3 regions of the Streptosporangium sp. NBC_01755 genome follow, and region 2 is predicted to be linked to each of the others. Evidence: riboswitches for the same ligand, from Rfam matches in the RefSeq annotation. Region 2 holds a riboswitch; each other region holds the start of a gene.
The links. Region 2 has a riboswitch for cyclic di-AMP ahead of OG884_RS06350 (coiled-coil domain-containing protein). Riboswitches for the same ligand answer to the same signal wherever they lie in the genome.

Region 1: another riboswitch for cyclic di-AMP. It lies ahead of OG884_RS07315 (hypothetical protein); the one in region 2 lies ahead of OG884_RS06350 (coiled-coil domain-containing protein).
Region 3: another riboswitch for cyclic di-AMP. It lies ahead of OG884_RS09065 (C40 family peptidase); the one in region 2 lies ahead of OG884_RS06350 (coiled-coil domain-containing protein).

What each region holds. Positions count from the first base shown of each region.
Region 1 covers NZ_CP109131.1:1,624,356-1,631,080, forward strand. The annotation lists gene OG884_RS07295 (roadblock/LC7 domain-containing protein) at 1-88, shown strand, start outside; gene OG884_RS07300 (hypothetical protein) at 93-971, shown strand; gene OG884_RS07305 (roadblock/LC7 domain-containing protein) at 1,033-1,419, shown strand; gene OG884_RS07310 (hypothetical protein) at 1,432-1,803, shown strand; gene OG884_RS07315 (hypothetical protein) at 1,896-2,906, opposite strand; gene OG884_RS07320 (hypothetical protein) at 2,905-3,129, shown strand; cyclic di-AMP (ydaO/yuaA leader) riboswitch at 3,142-3,293, opposite strand; gene OG884_RS07325 (DUF4253 domain-containing protein) at 3,511-4,257, opposite strand; partial or broken gene OG884_RS07330 (carbohydrate ABC transporter permease) at 4,475-4,814, opposite strand; gene OG884_RS07335 (hypothetical protein) at 4,787-5,032, opposite strand; gene OG884_RS07340 (ATP-binding protein) at 5,139-6,575, shown strand.
Region 2 covers NZ_CP109131.1:1,425,496-1,432,220, forward strand. The annotation lists gene OG884_RS06330 (TIGR03086 family metal-binding protein) at 1-77, shown strand, start outside; gene OG884_RS06335 (HD domain-containing protein) at 672-1,268, shown strand; gene OG884_RS06340 (DeoR/GlpR family DNA-binding transcription regulator) at 1,345-2,145, shown strand; partial or broken gene OG884_RS06345 (galactose-1-phosphate uridylyltransferase) at 2,204-2,596, shown strand; cyclic di-AMP (ydaO/yuaA leader) riboswitch at 2,669-2,805, shown strand; gene OG884_RS06350 (coiled-coil domain-containing protein) at 2,809-3,783, shown strand; gene OG884_RS06355 (nuclear transport factor 2 family protein) at 3,944-4,306, opposite strand; gene OG884_RS06360 (OmpA family protein) at 4,523-5,080, opposite strand; partial or broken gene OG884_RS06365 (NB-ARC domain-containing protein) at 5,064-6,725, opposite strand, start outside.
Region 3 covers NZ_CP109131.1:1,996,410-2,003,134, reverse strand. The annotation lists gene OG884_RS09085 (DUF1707 and FHA domain-containing protein) at 1-477, opposite strand, end outside; partial or broken gene OG884_RS09080 (PadR family transcriptional regulator) at 566-652, shown strand; gene OG884_RS09075 (hypothetical protein) at 677-1,531, opposite strand; gene serA (phosphoglycerate dehydrogenase) at 1,784-3,373, shown strand; gene OG884_RS09065 (C40 family peptidase) at 3,858-4,454, opposite strand; cyclic di-AMP (ydaO/yuaA leader) riboswitch at 4,442-4,672, opposite strand; gene OG884_RS09060 (3-isopropylmalate dehydrogenase) at 4,820-5,866, shown strand; gene OG884_RS09055 (branched-chain amino acid aminotransferase) at 6,037-6,725, shown strand, end outside.

The sequences.
Region 1 (6,725 bases), 200 kb from region 2:
TTACGTCAGGCTCGATCTGAAACGGTCGAACCTGGCACTGGCCCGCCACCGCCTCCAGGCCCTTTCCGGCCGCCTGATCTCGACGTGAAGCCGTGCCAAGCATCGAGATCATCCTCAGTGGGCTCGCCGGTGATCGCGCCACCGGCTCGCTCCGCCTCGGTAAGGCGGGCGTCATCTATCTCACCGACGGCCGCGTGACCTACGCCGAGAGCGCGTCCGCCCCCCGGCTGGAGGACCTGCTGGCGGCCTGCCGCGGGATCTCCGCCCATGCCCTGCGACAGGCCAGGCAGGTCGCCTCCGAGGATCTGCGGGGCGGCGAGCCGCCGGTCGCCGCCCCGCAGATCCTCGGAGGCGACCGGCTCCTCGCACAGGGCCTGCTCACCAGGGGTGAGCTGGAGTTCTGCGTGCTGAGCACGGTGCTCGACGCCAGCTACTTCCTGTTGGAGGCAACCGGGCACCGGCCCAGGTTCCGGCGGGGAGAGCGGCACTGGCTCGGACCGCAGTGGTACTTCGACGCGGCCGGCCTGCTCCGGGAGTGCAAGCGGAGGAAGGCGCAGTTGGAACAGACCTGGCCGTCCGCGGAGCTGGACACGCTCCCGGTCGTCCCGCGAAGGCGGATCACCGCCCAGCGGGTGGTGCTGAGCTCACTGCAGTGGGAGGTGCTGGTCGGCGCCGACTCCACGGCGCCCCCGGCCGACCTGGCGCGCAAGCTGGGCCGCCCGGCGTACTCGGTGCTGCTCGCCGTACGGCAGCTCGCCTCCCGTGGGCTGCTGCGCATCCCGGAACCCGACGCGGCCGCCGCACCCGCCACGCAGGACCCGCTGCCGAGGCGGACGAGGGGGGCCACGGAGATCCCGGCAGCCGGAACGGGCTCCCTGGCGACGCCTGCGTCGCTTCCCGGAGCCACCGGGGACCCGACCGACGTCAACCTGCTCATCCGGCTCAGGAACGCATTGGAGGCACTGACTTGAGCCTGGTTCGATGCCGCCGATAAGGCTGCGGACGCTGAAGCTGATCGGAAGGAGGGTGTCGGTGGAACTGCGTGAGGAGATACACCGCGAGATGGCGCTGTTGCGGGAGCGGATACCCGACGTGGACGGGAGCATCGCGTGCAGCGTCGACGGTCTGACCCTGGCCAGTGATCTGGGCGACGGCACCTCCACCGAGCAGACCGGCGCGCTCTCCTCCGCGCTGCTGGCCCTCAGCCGCCGGATGACCGGCATGGCCGGCAAGGGCGCCTTCGAGGAGACGCTGATCTCCGGCACCAACGGCTACGCGGCCTGCTACGCCGCCGGCCCCAAGATCGTCCTCACGGTTCTGGCACGCCCGGGGACCAACCTCGGGCTGCTCAGGCTGGAGGGTCGCAAGACGGCGGCCAGATTGGCCGCCATCACCTCACGGATATCGATAACTCAGTGATCGGAGGCAGACATGGGCAACATGGACATCTCTCTCAAGGAGATGATGGCGATCGACGGTGCCATCGGCGCGGTGATCGTGGACTACAACAGCGGGATGGCGCTGGGCGCGCTCGGCGGTTCCAAGGATCTCGACCTCCAGGTGGCGGCCGCGGGTAACACCGAGGTCGTCAAGGCCAAGATGCGGACCATGGAGTCGCTCGGCCTCAAGGACGGCATCGAGGACATCCTCATCACGCTCGGCACGCAATACCACGTGATCCGCCCGCTCTCCGGCCGGAGCGGCAAAGGCCTGTTCATCTACATGGCCCTCGACCGGAACCGGGCCAACCTCGCGCTCGCACGGCACATCCTGCGCGGCATCGAGGAGCGGCTCGAGGTCTGATCCTCCTGCGGCCCGTGCCCCGGGGGGCACGGGCCGCAGGAGGATCTCATCGGATCGCGTCGGCGAAGGAAAGCCGGAGATCGTGCCGGACCTCAGCTCTCCTCGGCGCCCGCCCTACCGCGGAGACGGCCGGCGACCAGGTAGGTGGCACCACCCGCGGCGAGCACTCCCGCCAGGGCCAGGCCGGCGGCCGTGCCGGCGGACGGACCGGCCGAGGTGACGGCCGCCACCGGGGCGGCGGCGCCCAGGTCCCGGACACCCTGCTCGGCGGCCTTGGCGTCGGCGCCGGACAGGGCGACCGGCTTGGCGGCGATGCTCGCCTCAGGTGCGGTGAGCGGCTCGGACATGATCTTGGGCTTGGCGAACGTCTGGATCACCTGCTGGGTCTTCACAGACTTCTTGGACTGCTCGGCCTTGACCAGGACCGTCTGCGGAGGCTTCGCCGGGTTCGCGTCCCGGTAGCGCCAGGCACCGGTGGCGAACGCCACGGGGTGGTTCTTCTTGCCCACGCCGTCGCCCCACTTGGTGACCACGTACTTGATGTCGATGTGGCCCATGCCGCCGTTGCCGTCCACACCCAGCGTGGCGGAGTTGAACCGGCCGTCGGTCAGGTCGGCGAAGGTCTTGGCATCAATGTCGATCATGATGCCCCGGTTGGAGGGCACGCCGGGACCGCGGTCACCGACGAAGAACTTGGCCTTCTTGCCCTTGTAGATGACATAGCCCTCGGTGAACAGGGGCCAGCTCGGGCTGGCGATCATGCCCTTCTGCATCGGCTTGCCACTGGCCGGCAGGCCGGTGTCACCGGCCCGGCCCGAGGAGTCGTCCCAGAAGTAGGAGGCCCTGGTCGAGCCCTCAAGGAGAACGGTCTCGTTGGCGGCCACCACGGTGTCCGCGCCGGGGGAGGCAACGGAGGCAGTGGCACCGGCAGCGGCGACGGAGGCGGGAGCGGCGGAGGAGGCGGGCAGCGCGGAGGCCACACCGCTGGAGACGAGCACGCCGGCACCGACCAGAGCGGCGGTGGCGAGGCGGTTCTTGTACGGGAGGTTCTTCGGGAGGTTCTTATGCAGGCCGTTCTTGTGCAGGTCAAAAGGAAGACGCATGAAGAAGAGGCTCTTTCGCGAGGGAACGGGGCAGCCACGTGCGACGCATGGGGAGGAGTGCAGTGGCGGGGACGCGCTCATCGGAAAAGTGGCGTGGCAGGATCAGTCGATCGCTACGCGGAGCACGATCCAGGTGCCGCGCTCAGGCGCGGCGACAGGGGTCAGCGACGAAGTTCAGGTGGTCGGCACGGGCAGAGCGGGCACCGACGTGGTGACGCGGTGATCCATGAGGGGGATCTCCTCTCCAGCTCGTCTACCGGGTTAGCTGACGGGTTCGAGCGGTGGAGTTGCCCTACCGCCGCACGTTCGCGGCGGATTCACCCCGGAAAAATGGTTCCCCGGTTCCCCGGACCATGCGGGCCCTGTGGGATTCGACGTCGGCCGGCCGCTCCCTCTTGTGAAGGGCAGGTCGCCAACCGATACCCATGGACACTACTCACGAAATCGGACAAAGCAAAGCAAATGCCATGAAAACCCCAGAAGATCTACCTACTACCCCCAAGAAAGCCCCATCGGGGACCCCGTCACACCAACAGCCGCCCTACCAGCGAGAACGTCTTGCCGATCTCGGGTTTCACACCCCGGAGACCCGCGGCGGGCAAGCTCAGTCCCACCAGAACGACCAGGCGTTCCTGCCCTTGATCTGCTCGGCGTAGTCGATGAGACTCCCCGCGCCCTGGATGATGCTGTCGGGGCAGAACGTCCAGTGCTCCGCGGCGACGTGCAGGGCGTGCTCCGAGGTCGTCGGAGGTGCGGCGACGCTGAGGTCGAGGGTGTTGAACCCCATGCCGACCACCCGCACCCCGAACCTGTCCTCCCAGCTCCGCACCACGGCCGCGAGCGGGACCATCCACTCGTTGTGGTTCAGGGCACCCTGCCAGCCCATGACGGCGAGAGCGTCGGCCCCGCGCTCGACCGCGACGAGCCCGAGCGGGGTCCTGCGCTCGGCCACCAGGCCGGCGTACCAGTCGGCGACCACGCCGGGATCGGCGGCAGGCCTTCCCGAAGGGGCCGGACCCGGACATTCGACTCCGAAGGGGTCGAGGATTTCGAGCTGGTCGATGTGGGCCTTGACGATCCAGTCGGACCACACCTCGGCCATGAACGCGGCGGCCTGGTAGTTGTCGATCTCGACGGCGGCGTCCGGGGCGATCTGACCGGCCGACCAGGGCTGCACCGAGTCCTCCAGCAGCACCGGCCACAGGCCGGAGTGCTCGTGCTGGGACCGCAGCCGTGCCCAGTACTCGCCGGAGACCGCCACCTCACTCAGCCAGAACGCCGGACGGCGACGGAGCGAGAGCTGAGCGTAACCGGGGTCGGGCCACACCACGTCCCCCGGTGGCAGGTCCACCGAGAGCCTCCGGCCCTCACCTCCGCTGCTTCCGTCGGCCCCGTCAGCGAACAACTGGCCCAGAACTGGCGGAAGCTTCCCACGCTCGCACTCGCTCATTCCTACCGATCCGATCCTGCCCACGGACCAATTTTGGCCTGTCAACCGTCCCGAGGGACAGTTCTGCCCTGGTCCAGGCAAAAATTATCGGTACAGGGGGAACGGAGCCTGGCGGGTGTCAGTCCTTCACCGCCCCGCCCAGCCCGGCCACCAGCCTGCGCTGGACGGCCACGAAGAAGATCAGCACAGGAACGGTCATCAGCGTCGAGGCCGCCATGATGCCGCCCCAGTCGTTCTCGTCGGGCTTGAAGAAGACCAGCAGGGCCGAGGGCAGCGTCTGGTTGTCCCTGGCCGAGATGATGAAGGTCCTGGCGGAAGATGAAGTCGTTCCAGGCGGTGATGAACGAGAAGACACTCGTGGCGACCAGTCCCGGCGCGACGAGGGGAAAGAGGATCCGCCACAGGATCACCGGCCGGCTCGCGCCGTCGATCATCGCGGCCTCCTCCAGCGTCCGGGGAGAGCCTCCCCCGCCGCGCCGACCTCGACCTGCTCCGCCCGTCCGACGGGGTCAGCCGCTGACCGCTCACCGGAGCGGGCACTCCGCGGCGGGCGGCGGCGCGGGGAGCGTGCCCGCCCCCGCGACCCGCATCGGGCGGGGTCGAACGGGTTGACGACGGACACCCCCGTGCCGTCGAAGTCCTTGACGTTCCGGCTGACCAGGGTCCAGCCGTTCACCCTGGCTGTGGCGGCTGTCTTCGCGACTTCTCATCTTCCGCGCCCAGGTAGTGGCATCAATGTAGACTTCATCTAAGTAAGATTGATTATTACTAAGGTAGGATCGATGGAGTTTACCGGCAGGGCCTTCGATCTCGATCAACTCGACGCGCAGTTGCGGCTCGCGACAGAGGGCAGGGGAGGGACGCGAGGCCGGGCAGTGATCATCACTGGCCGCAGGCGAGTGGGCAAGTCGCGCCTGGTGCAGGAGTTCTGTGATCGTTCTGGCCTGCCGTATGTCGTCTTCCAGGCGACGAGAGGTCGTAGTCCGGTTGCGGAACGTAATGACTTCGCCGAGACCGTCGCCTGCTCCGGACTCGCAGGCGCCGAGTTCCTTCAGGGCTCCGCGCCGCAGGACTGGAACCACACCCTCCGGTCGCTGGCGCTGGCCGCGGGTGATGAGACCCCGTGCATCGTGGTTCTTGACGAGGTTCCGTGGCTGATCGAACAGGACGGGGAGTTCGAGGGTGCCCTGCAGACGGCCTGGGACAGGTATCTCTCAGCTCGGCCGATCCTGTTGATCCTCGTCGGAAGCGACCTGTCGGTGATGGAATCCCTACAGGAGTACGGCCGCCCCTTCTTCGGCCGGGCTGCTCACATGACGCTAAGGCCTCTTGCTCTTCAGGACGTCGCCGACATGACAGGGTTGCCCGCTGCCGACGCCGTGGACGCGCTGCTCATCACCGGAGGCTTCCCCGAGGTGGTCCGTTCATGGGAGCGCGGCATGTCCAGGATCGACTTCCTGCGCGACAGTCTTGCCAACCCGCTTTCACCTCTTCTCGCCGCCGGCGAGTTGTCCCTGCTCGGAGAATTTCCGTCGGCGACCTACACCCGGACCGTATTGGAGGCCATTGGAACCGGAGAACGCACCTTCAGCACGATCGCCGCCAATGTGGGAGGAGCGGCGCCGTTGCCGTCCGGCACCCTGGCGCCGATCCTCGCGAACCTGATCGCCAAGCGCGTGGTGGCGACCGACCTCCCGCTCTCCGACCGGCCCGACACCAAGAACAAGCGGTACCGGGTGGCCGACCACTATCTCCGGTTCTGGCTGGCGTTCCTGCAGCGGGCCATCGCCGACAGTGAAAGAGGCCGACCGGATCTGGCGTTGCGACGGATCGAACGTTCCTGGACAGCCTGGCGAGGTCGCGCGGTGGAGCCACTCGTACGTGACTGCCTGGCCAGAATGCTTCCGGACGACGCATGGCCGGACACCGAGGCTGTGGGCGGGTGGTGGAATCGGCAGAACAATCCCGAGATTGATCTCGTGGGCGCGGACCGGGAACCCGTCGCGAGCAGGGTCCACTTCGTCGGATCGATCAAATGGCTCGACGCCCGGCCGTTCGACCGCCATGACTATGACGCGCTGGTCCAGGGTTCCGCAGCCGTCGCCGGCGTGACCGTGGAGACACCGAAAGTGGCGGTGTCGAGGTCGGGATACGAACCGGGACTTCCACTGGCCGCGGCCTGGACACCGGAAGATCTGCTGGCGGCGTGGCAGCGCTAGGCCTGTTTTTCGCACGTGCCGCATCGCTTCAGGTCAGCAGCTGTATCTGGGTGATCACCCTGGTCAATCGGAGTCATGTGCGGAGTACAGGGCCAGGACAAACGATCATCGGACTCCTATCCACTGCTCGTACACAAGGTGAGCCGGATA
Region 2 (6,725 bases):
TCGGAGAGCACCGGAAGGTGCCCTCCGACACCGACGCGCAGACCCGGCTGCTGGCCTCCTGGGGCCGCCGCGCCTGACCGTCCGTCCCCGTCCGCTCCCATCCGCGAGACCGGGATGGTCTCGTGCCCGGACCGAACGGCCGGCTGTACTGCCCTGAGAGATCAGGTACGCGGCTAGCCTCGTTTTCCGCACGTGCCGCGTCGTCGCAGGTCAGCAGCTATATATGATCCAGTGCAGCGGGTAATCACCCCAGGTCAATCGGGGTCACGTGCGGAATACAGGGCTAGCGAGCGGTCGGCCGCTTGCCGTGGTTGGCCTTGTGCTTCTTGCGGGCCTTGCCCTTACGCGATCTTCTGGCCATGCCGGCCACCCCTTCCTTCAGGTTCTTCCAGGTCCCGCAAGTGCCGGCCTCCGTGATTCCTGATCCGCGCGAGACGCGATGCCACCGATTCAGACCTTCACGTTCCTCCCACGACGCCCGGCGCACAAGGCCCGAACCACGATCCGCCCTGCTCCGGTGAGTGCGTTTCCCCAACCTTGACGATCCGCGCCTCCTGCGGGCGTGTCCGCCTTGAACCTGACGGGCGGAGTCGTGGGTCCTCCCTTTCGGCCAGGTTCCAGGCTCGTCGGCCAGGTTCCAGGCTCGTCGGCCAGGTTCTAGGCTCGCCCCCATGAGCGAGAAGCTGATGGCCCGCTGGCGGTCCCTGACCGGCCCCGAGGCCGAGCCCCTCGGCCGCGAACTGATCACTCGTTACGACGAGCCGCACCGCAGATATCACACCACCACCCATCTGGAGGCCGTGCTCGCCCACATCGACATCCTGGCCTCCCACGCCGAGCACCCGGACCTCGTACGGCTGGCGGCCTGGTTCCACGACGCCGTCTACGACCCGCGGCGTGGCGACAACGAGGAGCGGAGCGCCATCCTGGCCGAGCGCGCGCTGCCGGAGACGGGGCTGTCCCCTGAGGCGGTGGCCACGGTCACCCGGCTGGTCAGGCTGACCGTCACACATGCCCCCGCACCGGGCGACTCGGACGGGGCCGTGCTGTCCGACGCGGACCTGGCGATCCTGGGCGCGTCACCGGAGGCCTACGCCGCCTACGCGGCCGCCGTGCGTGAGGAGTACGCCTTCGTGCCTGACGACGCTTTCAGGTCCGGCAGGGCCGCGGTGCTGCGCTCGCTGCTCGACCTTCCGGTGATCTTCCACATCGCCGATCTGGAGGAGACGGCGAGAGCGAACATCATGGCGGAGCTTGAGCGGCTGTGAGCAGGCGACCACCACAATTCAACAGTACTCGCCGTGGTATTTTGGTGGAATCTGGTGAATTAAAGGGAGTGAGTCAATGCTCGCCCAGCAGCGGCAGCAGGCGATCCTGGAGAGGGTGCGGAGCAGGGGCGGAGTCAGGGTCGCCGATCTCGTCCGAGAGCTCGGGGTGTCCGACATGACGATCCGGCGCGACCTTGAGGTGCTCTCCGAGCGCGGACTGGTGGAGAAGGTCCACGGTGGCGCCACCGCCGCCGGACCCGGCTCGACCGAGGAACCGGGCTTCGCCGCCAAGTCTGCGCGCCGGCAGGCGGAGAAGGAGATGATCGCCCAGCAGGCCGCCCGGCTCGTTCGGCCCGCCACCGCCATCGCGCTCTCCGCGGGCACCACGACCTGGACGCTCGCCCACCACGTGGTCGACGTGCCCGAGCTGACCGTGATCACCAACTCGGTCCGAATCTCCGACGTCTTCCACCGCTCCCCCAAGGCCGACCGCACGGTCGTGCTCACCGGCGGGGTCCGCACCCCCTCCGACGCGCTGGTCGGCCCGGTCGCCGTCTCGGCGATCCGAGGACTCCATGTCGACACCCTCTTCCTCGGCGTGCACGGGATGAGCGCCCGCGCCGGGTTCACCACACCCAACCTGCTGGAGGCCGAGACCAACCGCGAGCTGATCGCCTCCGCGCACCGCCTGGTGGTGCTCGCCGACCACACCAAGTGGGGCACGGTCGGCATCAGCACGATCGCCGAGCTGGCCCAGGCCCACATCGTGATCACCGATTCCAGCCTGACCGAGGAGGCCCGCGAGGAACTCGCCGCCTCGGTGGGGGAGCTGATCATCACAGAGCCGCAGCTGGAGAGCGAGAACATCGGCCGATGAAGCGTACGATCACCCACCTGGCCGACGGCCGGGAGCTGTTCTACTTCGACCTCCGCGACGACGCCTGGCCTCGAACGAGCACTGGACGGCGTTCGTCCCGGCCGCGGCGCGCTGGCCGGTGGAGGTTCATCTCTACCCCCACCGGCAGGTCCCCGACCTGGTCGGGCTGGAGCCCGTGGAGCGCGCGGCGTTCGGACCGCTCTACACCGACGTGCTCCGCCGCCTCGACGGGCTGTTCGGCGTGCCCATGCCCTACATCGCGGCCTGGCACCAGGCGCCGGTCAACACCGGTCGTGACCTGTCGTACGCGCACATGGAGCTGTTCAGCATCCGTCGCGCGCCGGACAAGCTGAAATATCTCGCCGGCTCCGAGTCGGCCATGGGCGCCTTCGTGAACGACGTGCTGCCCGAGGAGGCAGCACACCTTCTGCGCTCTGCTGTCACGAATTAATCACTAATTGGTCTCGTCTTGAGGTCGCGCGACCTTGTGTTTACCACTACTATCCTTCCCACATCGGCTGCAACAGCCGATATGCCTAATCCCAGGCGCATCGCCCGGGAGCCGGGGAACCACCGCACCTGGGGTGAAACCACTTCGGTGGAAGGGCGTCCTCCAGCCCGAACCCGTCAGCTAACCCGGTAGGCGGAAGGAGAGGAGAGTTCGTGGCGGCTCCGTCCCCCACGTTCCGTCGGCATGCGACTCTGGTCCTCTGCCTGAGCCTGATCGCCGCGTTCACCCTCGGTGCCCCCACCGCGGGAAGCGCGGAGCCCAAGCCGACCGAGGCCAAGCTCCGTGCCGAGCTGGCCAAGATCAACAAGAAGGTGGACGGACTGATCGAGGCCTACGCGGCCAAGCGCGAGTCCCTCAAGAAAGCGCAGAAGGCCGAGACCGTCGCCAAGCAGAACCTGGCCAGGGCCTCCGATCTCTACGCCGAGGCGGAAAAGCAGGTCGACTCCATAGTTCAGCTCCGCTACCAGAGCAGCACCGGGGGCCTGCCCGCGCTGCTGTTCTCCGACGACATGGGCGGAACCGCGGTGATGGAGCAGCTCACCGCCCAGCAGAGCGCGCACCTGCAGGGCTTCGCCGAGAGCCTCGAACGCAGGAAGAGGGCAACCGAGACGACAGCCAGACTCACCGACGAAATCGGTGAGGAGGCCAGGGAGATGCAGACCCAGCGCGACGAGCTCGAAGATCTGATCAAGGACATCAAGAACAGGCTCGACCGGCTCGCCCCCGTCGGCTCCGGGCGCCGCTCCGACGGCAGCTGGGCCCCGCAACTCCCCACCGGCGCCGACAACATCACCGACCGGACCCGGATCATGCGTGAGGCCCTCAAGAGGCGTTTCAACCTCCCGTACGCCGTCGGTTGCTACCGGTCCGCGAACGACGGCGGCGAGCACCCCCTCGGCCGCGCCTGCGACTTCATGATGAGCGCCGGCGGCACGATGCCCACAGCCGCCAACATCCGGCTCGGCGACGAGATCTCCGCCTGGGCCATCAAGAACAAGTCCAAGCTCGGGGTGAAGTACGTGATCTGGCGCCAGCGCATCAACCACGGCTCCGGCTGGAGGGTCATGTCCAACCGCGGCGGCGTCACCGCCAACCACTACGACCACCCGCACATCTCGATGTACTAATGCCACGACGCGCTGACCTGCGATTTCTCGGGCACCTCCCCCTCCGCACCTCAGGGGCCAAAGGCTGACGAGACACGACCAGGCCGGGTGCTCCCACGCGAGGGAGCACCCGGGGCCGACAGACCTCGCCCTGCCTCCCGCGTGGCGCGAGGGAGCATACCTAGACCATGTAGACGGGTGCGAGGTCGACGAATATGCGGTAGTCCGAGATCAGACCGTCATCGCGGGTGCGCCAGATCGATACGGCTACGACGCTGACATCCTTGCCGTCGAGCCGCCGGTAGGTCACCTCGGTCTCGGCGATGATGTCGGCGTCCACCTGCCAGTTTCTGACGATCCGGTGCCGCAGGCCGCCGATGGTGGAGAAGAACACCCGCAACCCGGCGGCGATGGCCTCGCGTCCCGTCGTCGGCTCGGCATTGCCGAACACCAACGTGGCGTCCTCGGCCAGCAACCGCACGAACTCGTCGGGGTCGAACGAGTCGACGGACTGGAAAACACGTCGCACCACATCGTCGGCCATGCCGATCCTTCCTCGCACAATCGGGATCACTGTTGGGGACGATACGGGGCGAAGGACGACGCGCAACTATCGCAAAGGTGGGAAAGATCTTCCGGACACGGGCCGGGAAGGAAACCACTTCGGGCGCGGCCTCTCCCGCCCCTTTGTTTGACATCCCGCGTCGAGCATGACGGAGCAGATCTCGGTGCGCCGGTGCGCCGGTGCGCCGGACCAGGATCACCGCTTGGCATTGAAGACGATCTCCACTCGCCGGTTCTTCGCCTGGTTCTCCTTCACCGGCCGCCCCTGAACGACGTTGGGCAGTTTGGGCCGCCGCTCGCCGAAGCCCATGGCCTGGAAGGTCACATGGGATACCTGCTGCCGAAGTGCCTGTTGTACGGCCCGCGCCCGCCGCAGTGACAGCGCGTCGTTGTAGGCGTCGGCTCCCTGGTCGTCGGTGTGCCCCTCGATCCTGACCACCCCGCCCGCGGACTCGGCCTGGATCCTCTCGGCGACCCGCCGCAGTCGCTGCCGTGCCTGCGGCGTCAGCACTGCCCGGTCAAGCGCGAACAGCACGTCGCTGGTGAGCGCCACGGTGACCTGCTCACCCCGCTTCGACTCGCTCTCGGCGCCGTCGAGCGACTCCACCTCGGCGATGATGTCCTCGACAGGGGCGACGATGTCCTCCACATCGGCCGCGGTGTCCTCCGGATCGGCCCACGCGACCACGGCCGGGGCCACCACCAGTGTGAACGTGAGCGCGAGGACCGCGAGACGCTCAGGAGATCGGGACATCGGTGAACACACCCAGCACCTTGAGGTCCAGATTGATCTTCGTGACGTCCGGTGGCGGAGCGGCGAACGTGGCGTGCAGCGGCAGCACCTCACCCGGCTCGGTGAACACGTCGTAGTCGGAGCACAGGCACTTGGCCCTGGGATACTTGCCCGTGCGCGCGACGGTGTACCGCTTGCCGTTGACCGGGTCGACCAGGCTGACCCCCGCCACGGTCAGGCCGAGGCCGCCCGGGGTGTCCCCCATGTCGCTGCTCATCTGCCAGCGCTCGTCGCCCTTGTTGGTGACCGTCCAGGTCAGCGTGGAGAGCCGGCCCTGCCGTTTGAGACCGGTGATCTGCACGGTCAGGTCGGCACCGCCGGCCTTGACCTCCCTACTGGCGATCACCTCGCCCTGCTCGGCGAGCTCACCGGACTCACCGGACTCACCGGACTCACCGGACTCACCGGACTCACCGGACTCACCGGACTCACCGGACTCACCGGCGAGGCCACGCCTGTCACCGAGAGCGTCAAACTCTCCCATAGCACCTGTTATCGCATCAACTGCCCCATCTACCTCATCAAGGTCCAGAAGAGCCATGGCCAGGGTCAGCAGCGCCCGCGCCGCCCCCCGGCGGTCCGCGTGCTCGCGAAACGTCCCGAGCGCCTCCTCCGCGGCCCCGCGGGCGACATCGGGCCGTCCCTCCACCATGGCCACCCTGGCCAGGACCACCAGTCCCGCGGCCTCGGGCAGCCGATCCCCCAGCCGCCTGAGCAGGCCGAGACCGCGTTCGGCCCGCTCACGCGCCTCGGCAGGCCGCCGCTGGTCCAGTCCCGCCTCCGCCGGCGGAAGCGCCCGCTGGAGGGCTCCGGCCGCCTCCACCGGACGGCCCTCCACCAGGTGCAGGTCCGCCGTGGACCGCAACAGCAGCGCCTCGCCGTGGCGGTGGCCCATACGCCTCGCGGCCCGCAGGCCGATCTCCGCGGCCGCACGCCAGTCCTCGCGGTGCGCGCCGAGCTCGAAGAAGGGCGTCAGGTAGAAGGCCAGTCGGCGGGCCGACTCCCTGAGCTGCGTGGTCGCAAGGACCATGGCCTGCTCCGCCGTATGGGCCAGGGTCTGACCCGAGCCCGGCTCGGCGGGCAGGAGCAGCGCCCTGGCCCGCCGGGTGCGGTCAAGGATCTCCCGGACGGCCACGGCGAGGACTCCTTTGGGGGCACCCTCCTCCTCAGCGAGGCGTTCAGCGGCATAAAGCCTGGTCAGATCGTGCCAGCCGTACCTCTCCCTGCCGGTCGCGTCGAGCCCGCGCACCTGCAACAGGCCCGCCTCGGCCAGCGCCTCCAGCAACCGATCGGCGGGCGCGCCGAGGAGCGCGGAGGCCGCCCACGGAGCGAAGTCGGGCGCGGACAGCGCGCCGAGGCGGCGCAACAGCAGGCGTTCCCGATCCGAGAGCGCGTGGTAACCGAGCGCCAGGCTGCTCCGTACGGCCAGATCGCCCGCGCTGAGCTCGTCGAGGCGGCCGCGCTCGTCCTCAAGTCGTCCCGCCAGGTGCTTCAGTGTCCAGTTCGGCCGCCGAGCCAGCCTGGACCCGGCGATCCTGAGCGCCAGCGGCAGCCCACCGCACAGTGCCGCGATCCGCGCCGCCGCCTGCGGCTCGGCCCGCACGCG
Region 3 (6,725 bases), 570 kb from region 2:
CTTCGCCGGGCCGACCAGGCGCCAGTCGTTCAGCCGGGTACCGTTCAGCGAGCCGAGGTCGACGAGGACCCAGCCGTCCGCGTCGCGGCGGAGTTCGGCGTGCACCCGGGAGACGGTCAGGTCGGCGAGGACCAGGTCGCAGGCGGATCCCCTGCCCACCACGTAGCGGGCCCGGTCGTCGGCGGGTAGCGCCAGCCTGGGCAGCCTGGGGCGCCGCCAGGCCGACTCCACGCGCTTGGTGAAGTCGGAGGCAGAGGCGACGACCTCGGTGACCATGCGGCGGAACCGGCCGCGTTGCGGCAGGTCGGCGACAAGATTGTCGAGTTCGCCCTGGTTGCGTGCGCGCAGGGCCATGTCGACGCGGCCGAGGAACGTGTCGTGCGACAGATGCCCCTCGACAGCACGGTCACGGAGCTCGTTGATCGCACGATCGCGATCCCCGTCGGAGGCGCGGGACGGGGGATGCGTCGAGCTCATCCTCCGAGTATCGGCCCCAGGGGCGGAACCTGTCCAGAATATGTAAATCTCGTGCAAGGAGCATACCGGGTATGCATACTTAGTATGCATGGCGATCCGACAGGGGCTACTCGCCCTGCTGAGTCAGGGACCTCGCTACGGCTACCAGCTGCGCACCGAGTTCGAGGCGTCGACGGCGGTGGTGGTGGTGGGGGTGCCGTCAGTCGGTGACGTCGGCGCAGACCACGTGGGCGCCCAGTTCGACCATCCGCTGCTCGCTGCGGGCGTCGGCGACCCTGGCCATCAGGATCGGCGCCTCGCTCGCGGCGAGTTGCGGCAACCGGGCGCGCACCCCGCGATGGATGTCCCTGACCACGTCCTCGGCCGCCGACATGTGCACCTTCACGTGCAGCATGATTCCCGGCGCGCCGGAGGAGGTCCTGGCCTCGGAGATCCACACGTGAGGGACGAGCGGGTAGTCGACGAGCAGGTGCGAGATCGCGGCGCGCAGCGCGGGCAGGATCGGGTGCTCGCACCGCCGGTAGCCGGGATCCACCAACTGCATCGGCCCCGACAGGTGGGGCCGGGGCGCCGGGATCCACGGCTGGGCGGGTGAGGCGGGCACCGGCGTTCTCTGCGGGCGCGCCGGCGCGGGACGCGAGACCGTGGCCATCGCCCCGGTCGCGTACGCCGTCGGCGCCGCGCTCGACAGCGCGGGCGCGGGGCCGCTGCGCTTCGAGAGCAGGTAGCGCTGGAGGTCCTCGATCGGCACGGCCGCGGCCGCTGGGCCTGCCGCGTCGATCACTATCTCCCGCACGCCGGTGACCCGCTGGATGTCGAGGACAGTGTCGGCGTCGCACGCCGACAGCGAGTGGCTGCCACGGTGCCGCGCGTAGGTGTCCGCCGAGGTGTACCCCAGCAGAACACGCTCACCGGCCTGCGTCGTGCCGAGCACGACGGAGCGGTCGGGTCGCACGGCAACCAGGAGTCCCCATTCGGCAAGCGCCGCCAGCAGCCGGTGCGGGTCGCCGTGCTGCGCGAGCACGTTGCCGAGAGCGGGGTTCCCGATGCTCATATGAGGAACGATAGGTAGTGAACCACGGCTTATCAGAGTAATCGCGAAGTTTTCTTAGGATCAAGACCAACTTGAATTTCGGCCGCATGAGATGCGTCAAGGACGGGTACCGGCGTGCTGGATCATGGAGGCGGCCGCGTCTCGTATCTCGGGACACTCGTGAATGGGTTCACAAGCGCCGATAGACTACGTGAGGTCCGTGCACCCTCACCGCCTAGTGTGCACCCTCACCGCCTAGTAAGGATCCAGCCTGTGAACAAGCCCGTCGTACTGGTCGCCGAGGAACTTTCCGAGGCCGGTCTCGCGGTCCTGGGCGCGGACTTCGAAGTCCGCCACGCCGACGGCGCCGACCGTGCCCAGTTCCTGCCCGCGCTCGCCGACGTGGACGCGCTCATCGTGCGCAGCGCCACGCAGGTCGACGCAGAGGCGATCGCCCACGCGCCCAGGCTCCGCGTCGTCGCCCGCGCCGGTGTCGGCCTGGACAACGTCGACGTGGAGGCCGCCACCAAGGCCGGCGTCATGGTCGTCAACGCGCCGACCTCCAACATCACCAGTGCCGCCGAGCACACCGTCGCGCTGATCCTCGCCTCCGCCCGCAACGTCGCCCAGGCTCACTCCGCACTCAAGGGCGGTGAGTGGAAGCGCTCGAAGTACACCGGCGTGGAGCTCGACGAGAAGGTCGTCGCCATCCTCGGTCTCGGCAAGATCGGCCAGCTGGTCGCGCAGCGCCTCCAGCCGTTCGGCGTCGAGCTGATCGCCTACGACCCCTACCTGCAGCCGGCCCGCGCCGCGCAGATGGGCGTCCGCCTGGTCTCGCTGGAGGAGGCCCTGCGCGAGGCCGACTTCATCACGGTGCACCTGCCCAAGTCCAAGGAGACCATCGGTCTCATCGGTGACAGAGAGCTGCACGCGGTCAAGCCGAACGTCCGCCTCATCAACGTCGCCCGCGGCGGCATCATCGACGAGAACGCCCTCTACTCCGCGATCAAGGAGGGCCGCGTCGCCGGCGCCGGCATCGACGTGTTCCCGAAGGAGCCGGTCACCGACAGCCCGCTCTTCGAGCTCGACCAGGTGGTCGTCACCCCGCACCTGGGCGCCTCCACCCACGAGGCCCAGGAGAAGGCCGGCACCCAGGTGGCGCGTAGCGTGAAGCTCGCCCTGGCCGGGGAGTTCGTGCCCGACGCGGTCAACGTCCAGGGCGGCGCCGTCGCCGAGGGCGTCAAGCCGGGCCTGCCGCTGGCCGAGAAGCTCGGCCGGGTGTTCACCGCCCTCGCGGGCGAGGTCGCCACCAAGCTCGACGTCGAGGTGCGCGGCGAGATCGCCGCCCACGACGTCCGCGTACTGGAGCTGGCCGCGCTCAAGGGCGTCTTCACGGACGTGGTCGAGGACTCCGTCACCTATGTCAACGCCCCGCTGCTGGCCAAGGACCGCGGCGTCTCGGTCGAGCTGGTCACCAGCACCGAGAGCCCCGACTGGCGCAACGTCGTGACGGTCCGCGGCGTCCTCGCCGACGGCCGCGCGGTCTCGGTCTCCGGCACCCTGTCGGGTCCGAGGCAGATCATGAAGATCGTCGAGGTCAACGGCTACCAGATGGAGATCGAGCCGACCGACCACCTGTCGTTCTTCACCTACACCGACCGCCCCGGCGTCGTCGGCGTGGTCGGCCGCATCCTCGGCGACCACTCGATCAACATCGCCTCGATGCAGGTGGCCCGCGACGTCAAGGGCGGCAAGGCCCTCATCGCGCTCACCGTAGACACCGCCATCCCGGCAGAGGTGATCGACCAGATCGGTGCGGAGATCGGCGCCGACAGCGGTCGCTCGGTCGACCTGGCCGACTAGGCCCGGTAGGCAAAAGATCCACCGAGATGGCCGCCGCCCCGCAGTGCGGGGCGGCGGCCATCTTTCGTCCCGGCATGTGAGAAGTGTGTACACCGGGTGAGACGGTGCTTCGGCCGGCAGGTAACCTGAAGTGGAATGCGCCAGGTCTTACCTGCCGCGACGAGGCCTGACAGGGACAGGCCGGCAACTCGCCGGCTCCACACCACGAATCATCGGTCCGTGATCCGGATCCGTGACATCAGGCCTGGCCGGAGCCCTGATCGGAGTCTCGACCATCTTCCTTGCTCGCATGCGACCGAGACGAGATCCACCATGTACGACATGTATCCCTGGAACCGCGCCGAAGAGGTCGAGGACGAGGCCGCCGAGGCGCTCCAGACCGCCCTGGACCGCCGGGACAACGGTGGTGCTCCCATCCGCTGAACCTGATTCCCGATGCCGTCGGGATTTTTGGGGCTTTCTACCGGTTGCCGGCCGGCGTGTCCTATCCGCCGGTCGCGATTTTGATCTGTTCGGTCAGCTTGACCCCCTGCGGATCGGGGCGCACCGCGCCGACGAAGGAGGACCGGCGCCAGGCGCTGAGCTTCTCCTCCTTGACCACGTCGCCGCTCCGCGGGGCGTGGACCATGTAACCGGGCCTGGTGATCATGCCGACGTGGCCGAGGCCGCTGAAGAAGGCCAGGTCACCGGGCTTGAGATCCTTCCAGGCGATCTTCTTGGAGAAGGCCGCGTACTGGTCGTTGGTGACGCGGGGCAGTGTGATCCCGGCGGCGCCGTAGGCGCGGAGCATCAGGCCCGAGCAGTCGAAGCCGCCGTTGCCGGTGCCGCCCCAGACGTAGGGCGTGCCGCGCTTGGACATGGCCCAATTCACGGCTTTCCGCCAGGCGGGCCTGGGCGTCGCGCTTTTCAGCGCCGCCTTCAGCGTGGAGGTGCCGAGCGCGGGGGATTCGGGGGAGGGGAGGGGGGCGGCGGCCAGTGCCGCTGTCGGCGCCATGGCCGAGGCCGCGAACACCGCGGCGCCGGAGACGAGGATGGACAGGACGCGAGAGTACATCTTGCCGGACAGGATGATTCCTTCCATAGGGCCGGCCGGGTGAGCTGTCGGGCTCGGGCGTGGAGGCCGCCCTACGGTGCGCGAGCGCACCGATTCGCCCCAAGGAATCCCGTGATGGCGGCCGGGAACGCGCTCCGGGGGAGGAGCGGGTTCCCGGGGGCCGGGTGGATCCCGGAAAAAGTGGTTCCCCGGCTCCGTACGGGCCGATAAGGGGATGGTCCGTACGGATTAGGCATCAATGTGAATGGGGAGGACGATAACGAAACCTCGCGAAACGGTCAATAGGGAGTAAAAAAGGACAAAGTGATCACATGTGGACGTGTGGACGTGTTGACGTGTCCGAAGAGTGAGACCAGTGTTCGATCACCGAGACGGACAGGTAAGGTGCCTGCATGGATTCGCGTAACATTCGCCTGGCGGTCATCCCCGGGGACGGGATCGGAGTCGAGGTCGTCACCGAGGGACTGAAGGTCCTCGAAGCGGTCGGCACCAAGATGGAGACCACCACGTACGACCTCGGAGCCAAGCGCTACCACGAGACCGGCGAGACCCTGCCCGACCCGCTCCTCGACGAGCTACGCGGATACGACGCGATCCTGCTCGGCGCGGTCGGCGACCCCAGCGTGCCCCCGGGCATCCTGGAGCGCGATCTGCTGCTCAAGCTCCGCTTCCAGCTCGACCACTACGTGAACCTCCGCCCGGTCAAGCTCTTCCCCGGCGTCGAGACGCCGCTGGGCAATGCCCGCCCCGAGGACATCGACATGATCGTCATCCGCGAGGGCACCGAGGGCCTGTACGCCGGAGCCGGCGGCGTCCTGCGCCGCGGCACGCCGCACGAGATCGCCACCCAGGAATCGCTGAACACCGCCTACGGGGTCGAGCGTGTGGTGCGCTACGCCTTCGAGAAGGCCGTGGCCCGCCCCCGCAAGAAGCTGACGCTGGTCCACAAGACCAATGTGCTCACCTACGCAGGCGACCTCTGGGCCCGCACGTTCGACCGGGTCAGCCTGGAGTATCCCGAGGTCCAGACCGACTACTGCCACATCGACGCGGCCTCGATGTTCTTCGTCAGCCAGCCGGAGCGCTTCGACGTGATCGTCACCGACAACCTCTTCGGCGACATCATCACCGACATCGGCGCGGCGATCGCCGGTGGCATCGGCCTGGCGGCCAGCGGCAACGTCAACCCCGACCGCACCGCGCCGAGCATGTTCGAGCCGGTCCACGGCAGCGCCCCCGACATCGCGGGCCAGGGCAAGGCCGACCCGACCGCCACGATCCTGTCGGTCGCCATGCTCCTGGACCACCTGGGCCTGGCCGACGAGGCGGCCCGGGTCGAGCAGGCCGTCGCCGACGACCTGCTCGAGCGGCTGGCCGGCTGGGCCGGCCGGACCACCCAGGAGATCGGTGACGACATCACCGCGCGAGTAGCCGGCTGAGGAAGCCGCCCCCTCGACTCTGACGCGCCCGGCGGCTCTCTGAGCCGCCGGGCGCGTTTTTGTTTCCTCCGCACTGCCGGTTTGCGGCATGGATGCAGTAGTTTCCCGTTACCCGGTCCAACGCAGAATGGACCCGAGGTAAGCCAGACATCAAGATAAGGATCCGCGTCATGACCACCGCTCAGAAGCTCAGCTTCGACGTGCAGCTCTCCGACCACGCTCGTACCGCGGCCGAGCGCGAGCAGGTAATGGCGACTCCGGGGTTCGGTCAGGTCTTCACCGATCACATGATCTCGATCGACTACACCGAGGGCGAGGGCTGGCACGACGCCCGGCTCATGCCGTACGGCCCGCTCAGCCTCGACCCCGCGACCGCGGTCTTCCACTACGCGCAGGAGCTCTTCGAGGGCATGAAGGCGTACCGCCAGCAGAACGGTGCGATCGTGACCTTCCGCCCCGAGGCCAACGCCGCCCGCTTCAACACCTCCGCGCTGCGGATGGCCATGCCCGAGCTGCCCGAGGAGACGTTCGTCGAGTCGCTGGAACTGCTCGTCCAGACCGACCGCGAGTGGGTTCCGACCAGGCCCGGACACAGCCTCTACCTGCGCCCCTTCATGATCGCCACGCAGCCGGCGCTCGGGGTCAACTACCCCTCCAGGACCTACAAGTACATGGTGATCGCCTCTCCGGCGGCGGCCTACTTCGGCGGCGGGCAGGCGGTCAGCGTCTGGCTCTCCACCGAGTACACCCGTGCGGCCCCCGGCGGCACCGGCTTCGCCAAGTGCGGCGGCAACTACGCCGCGGCCTTCGTGGCCCAGCGCCAGGCCGTCGAGCAGGGCTGTGACCAGGTGGTCTGGCT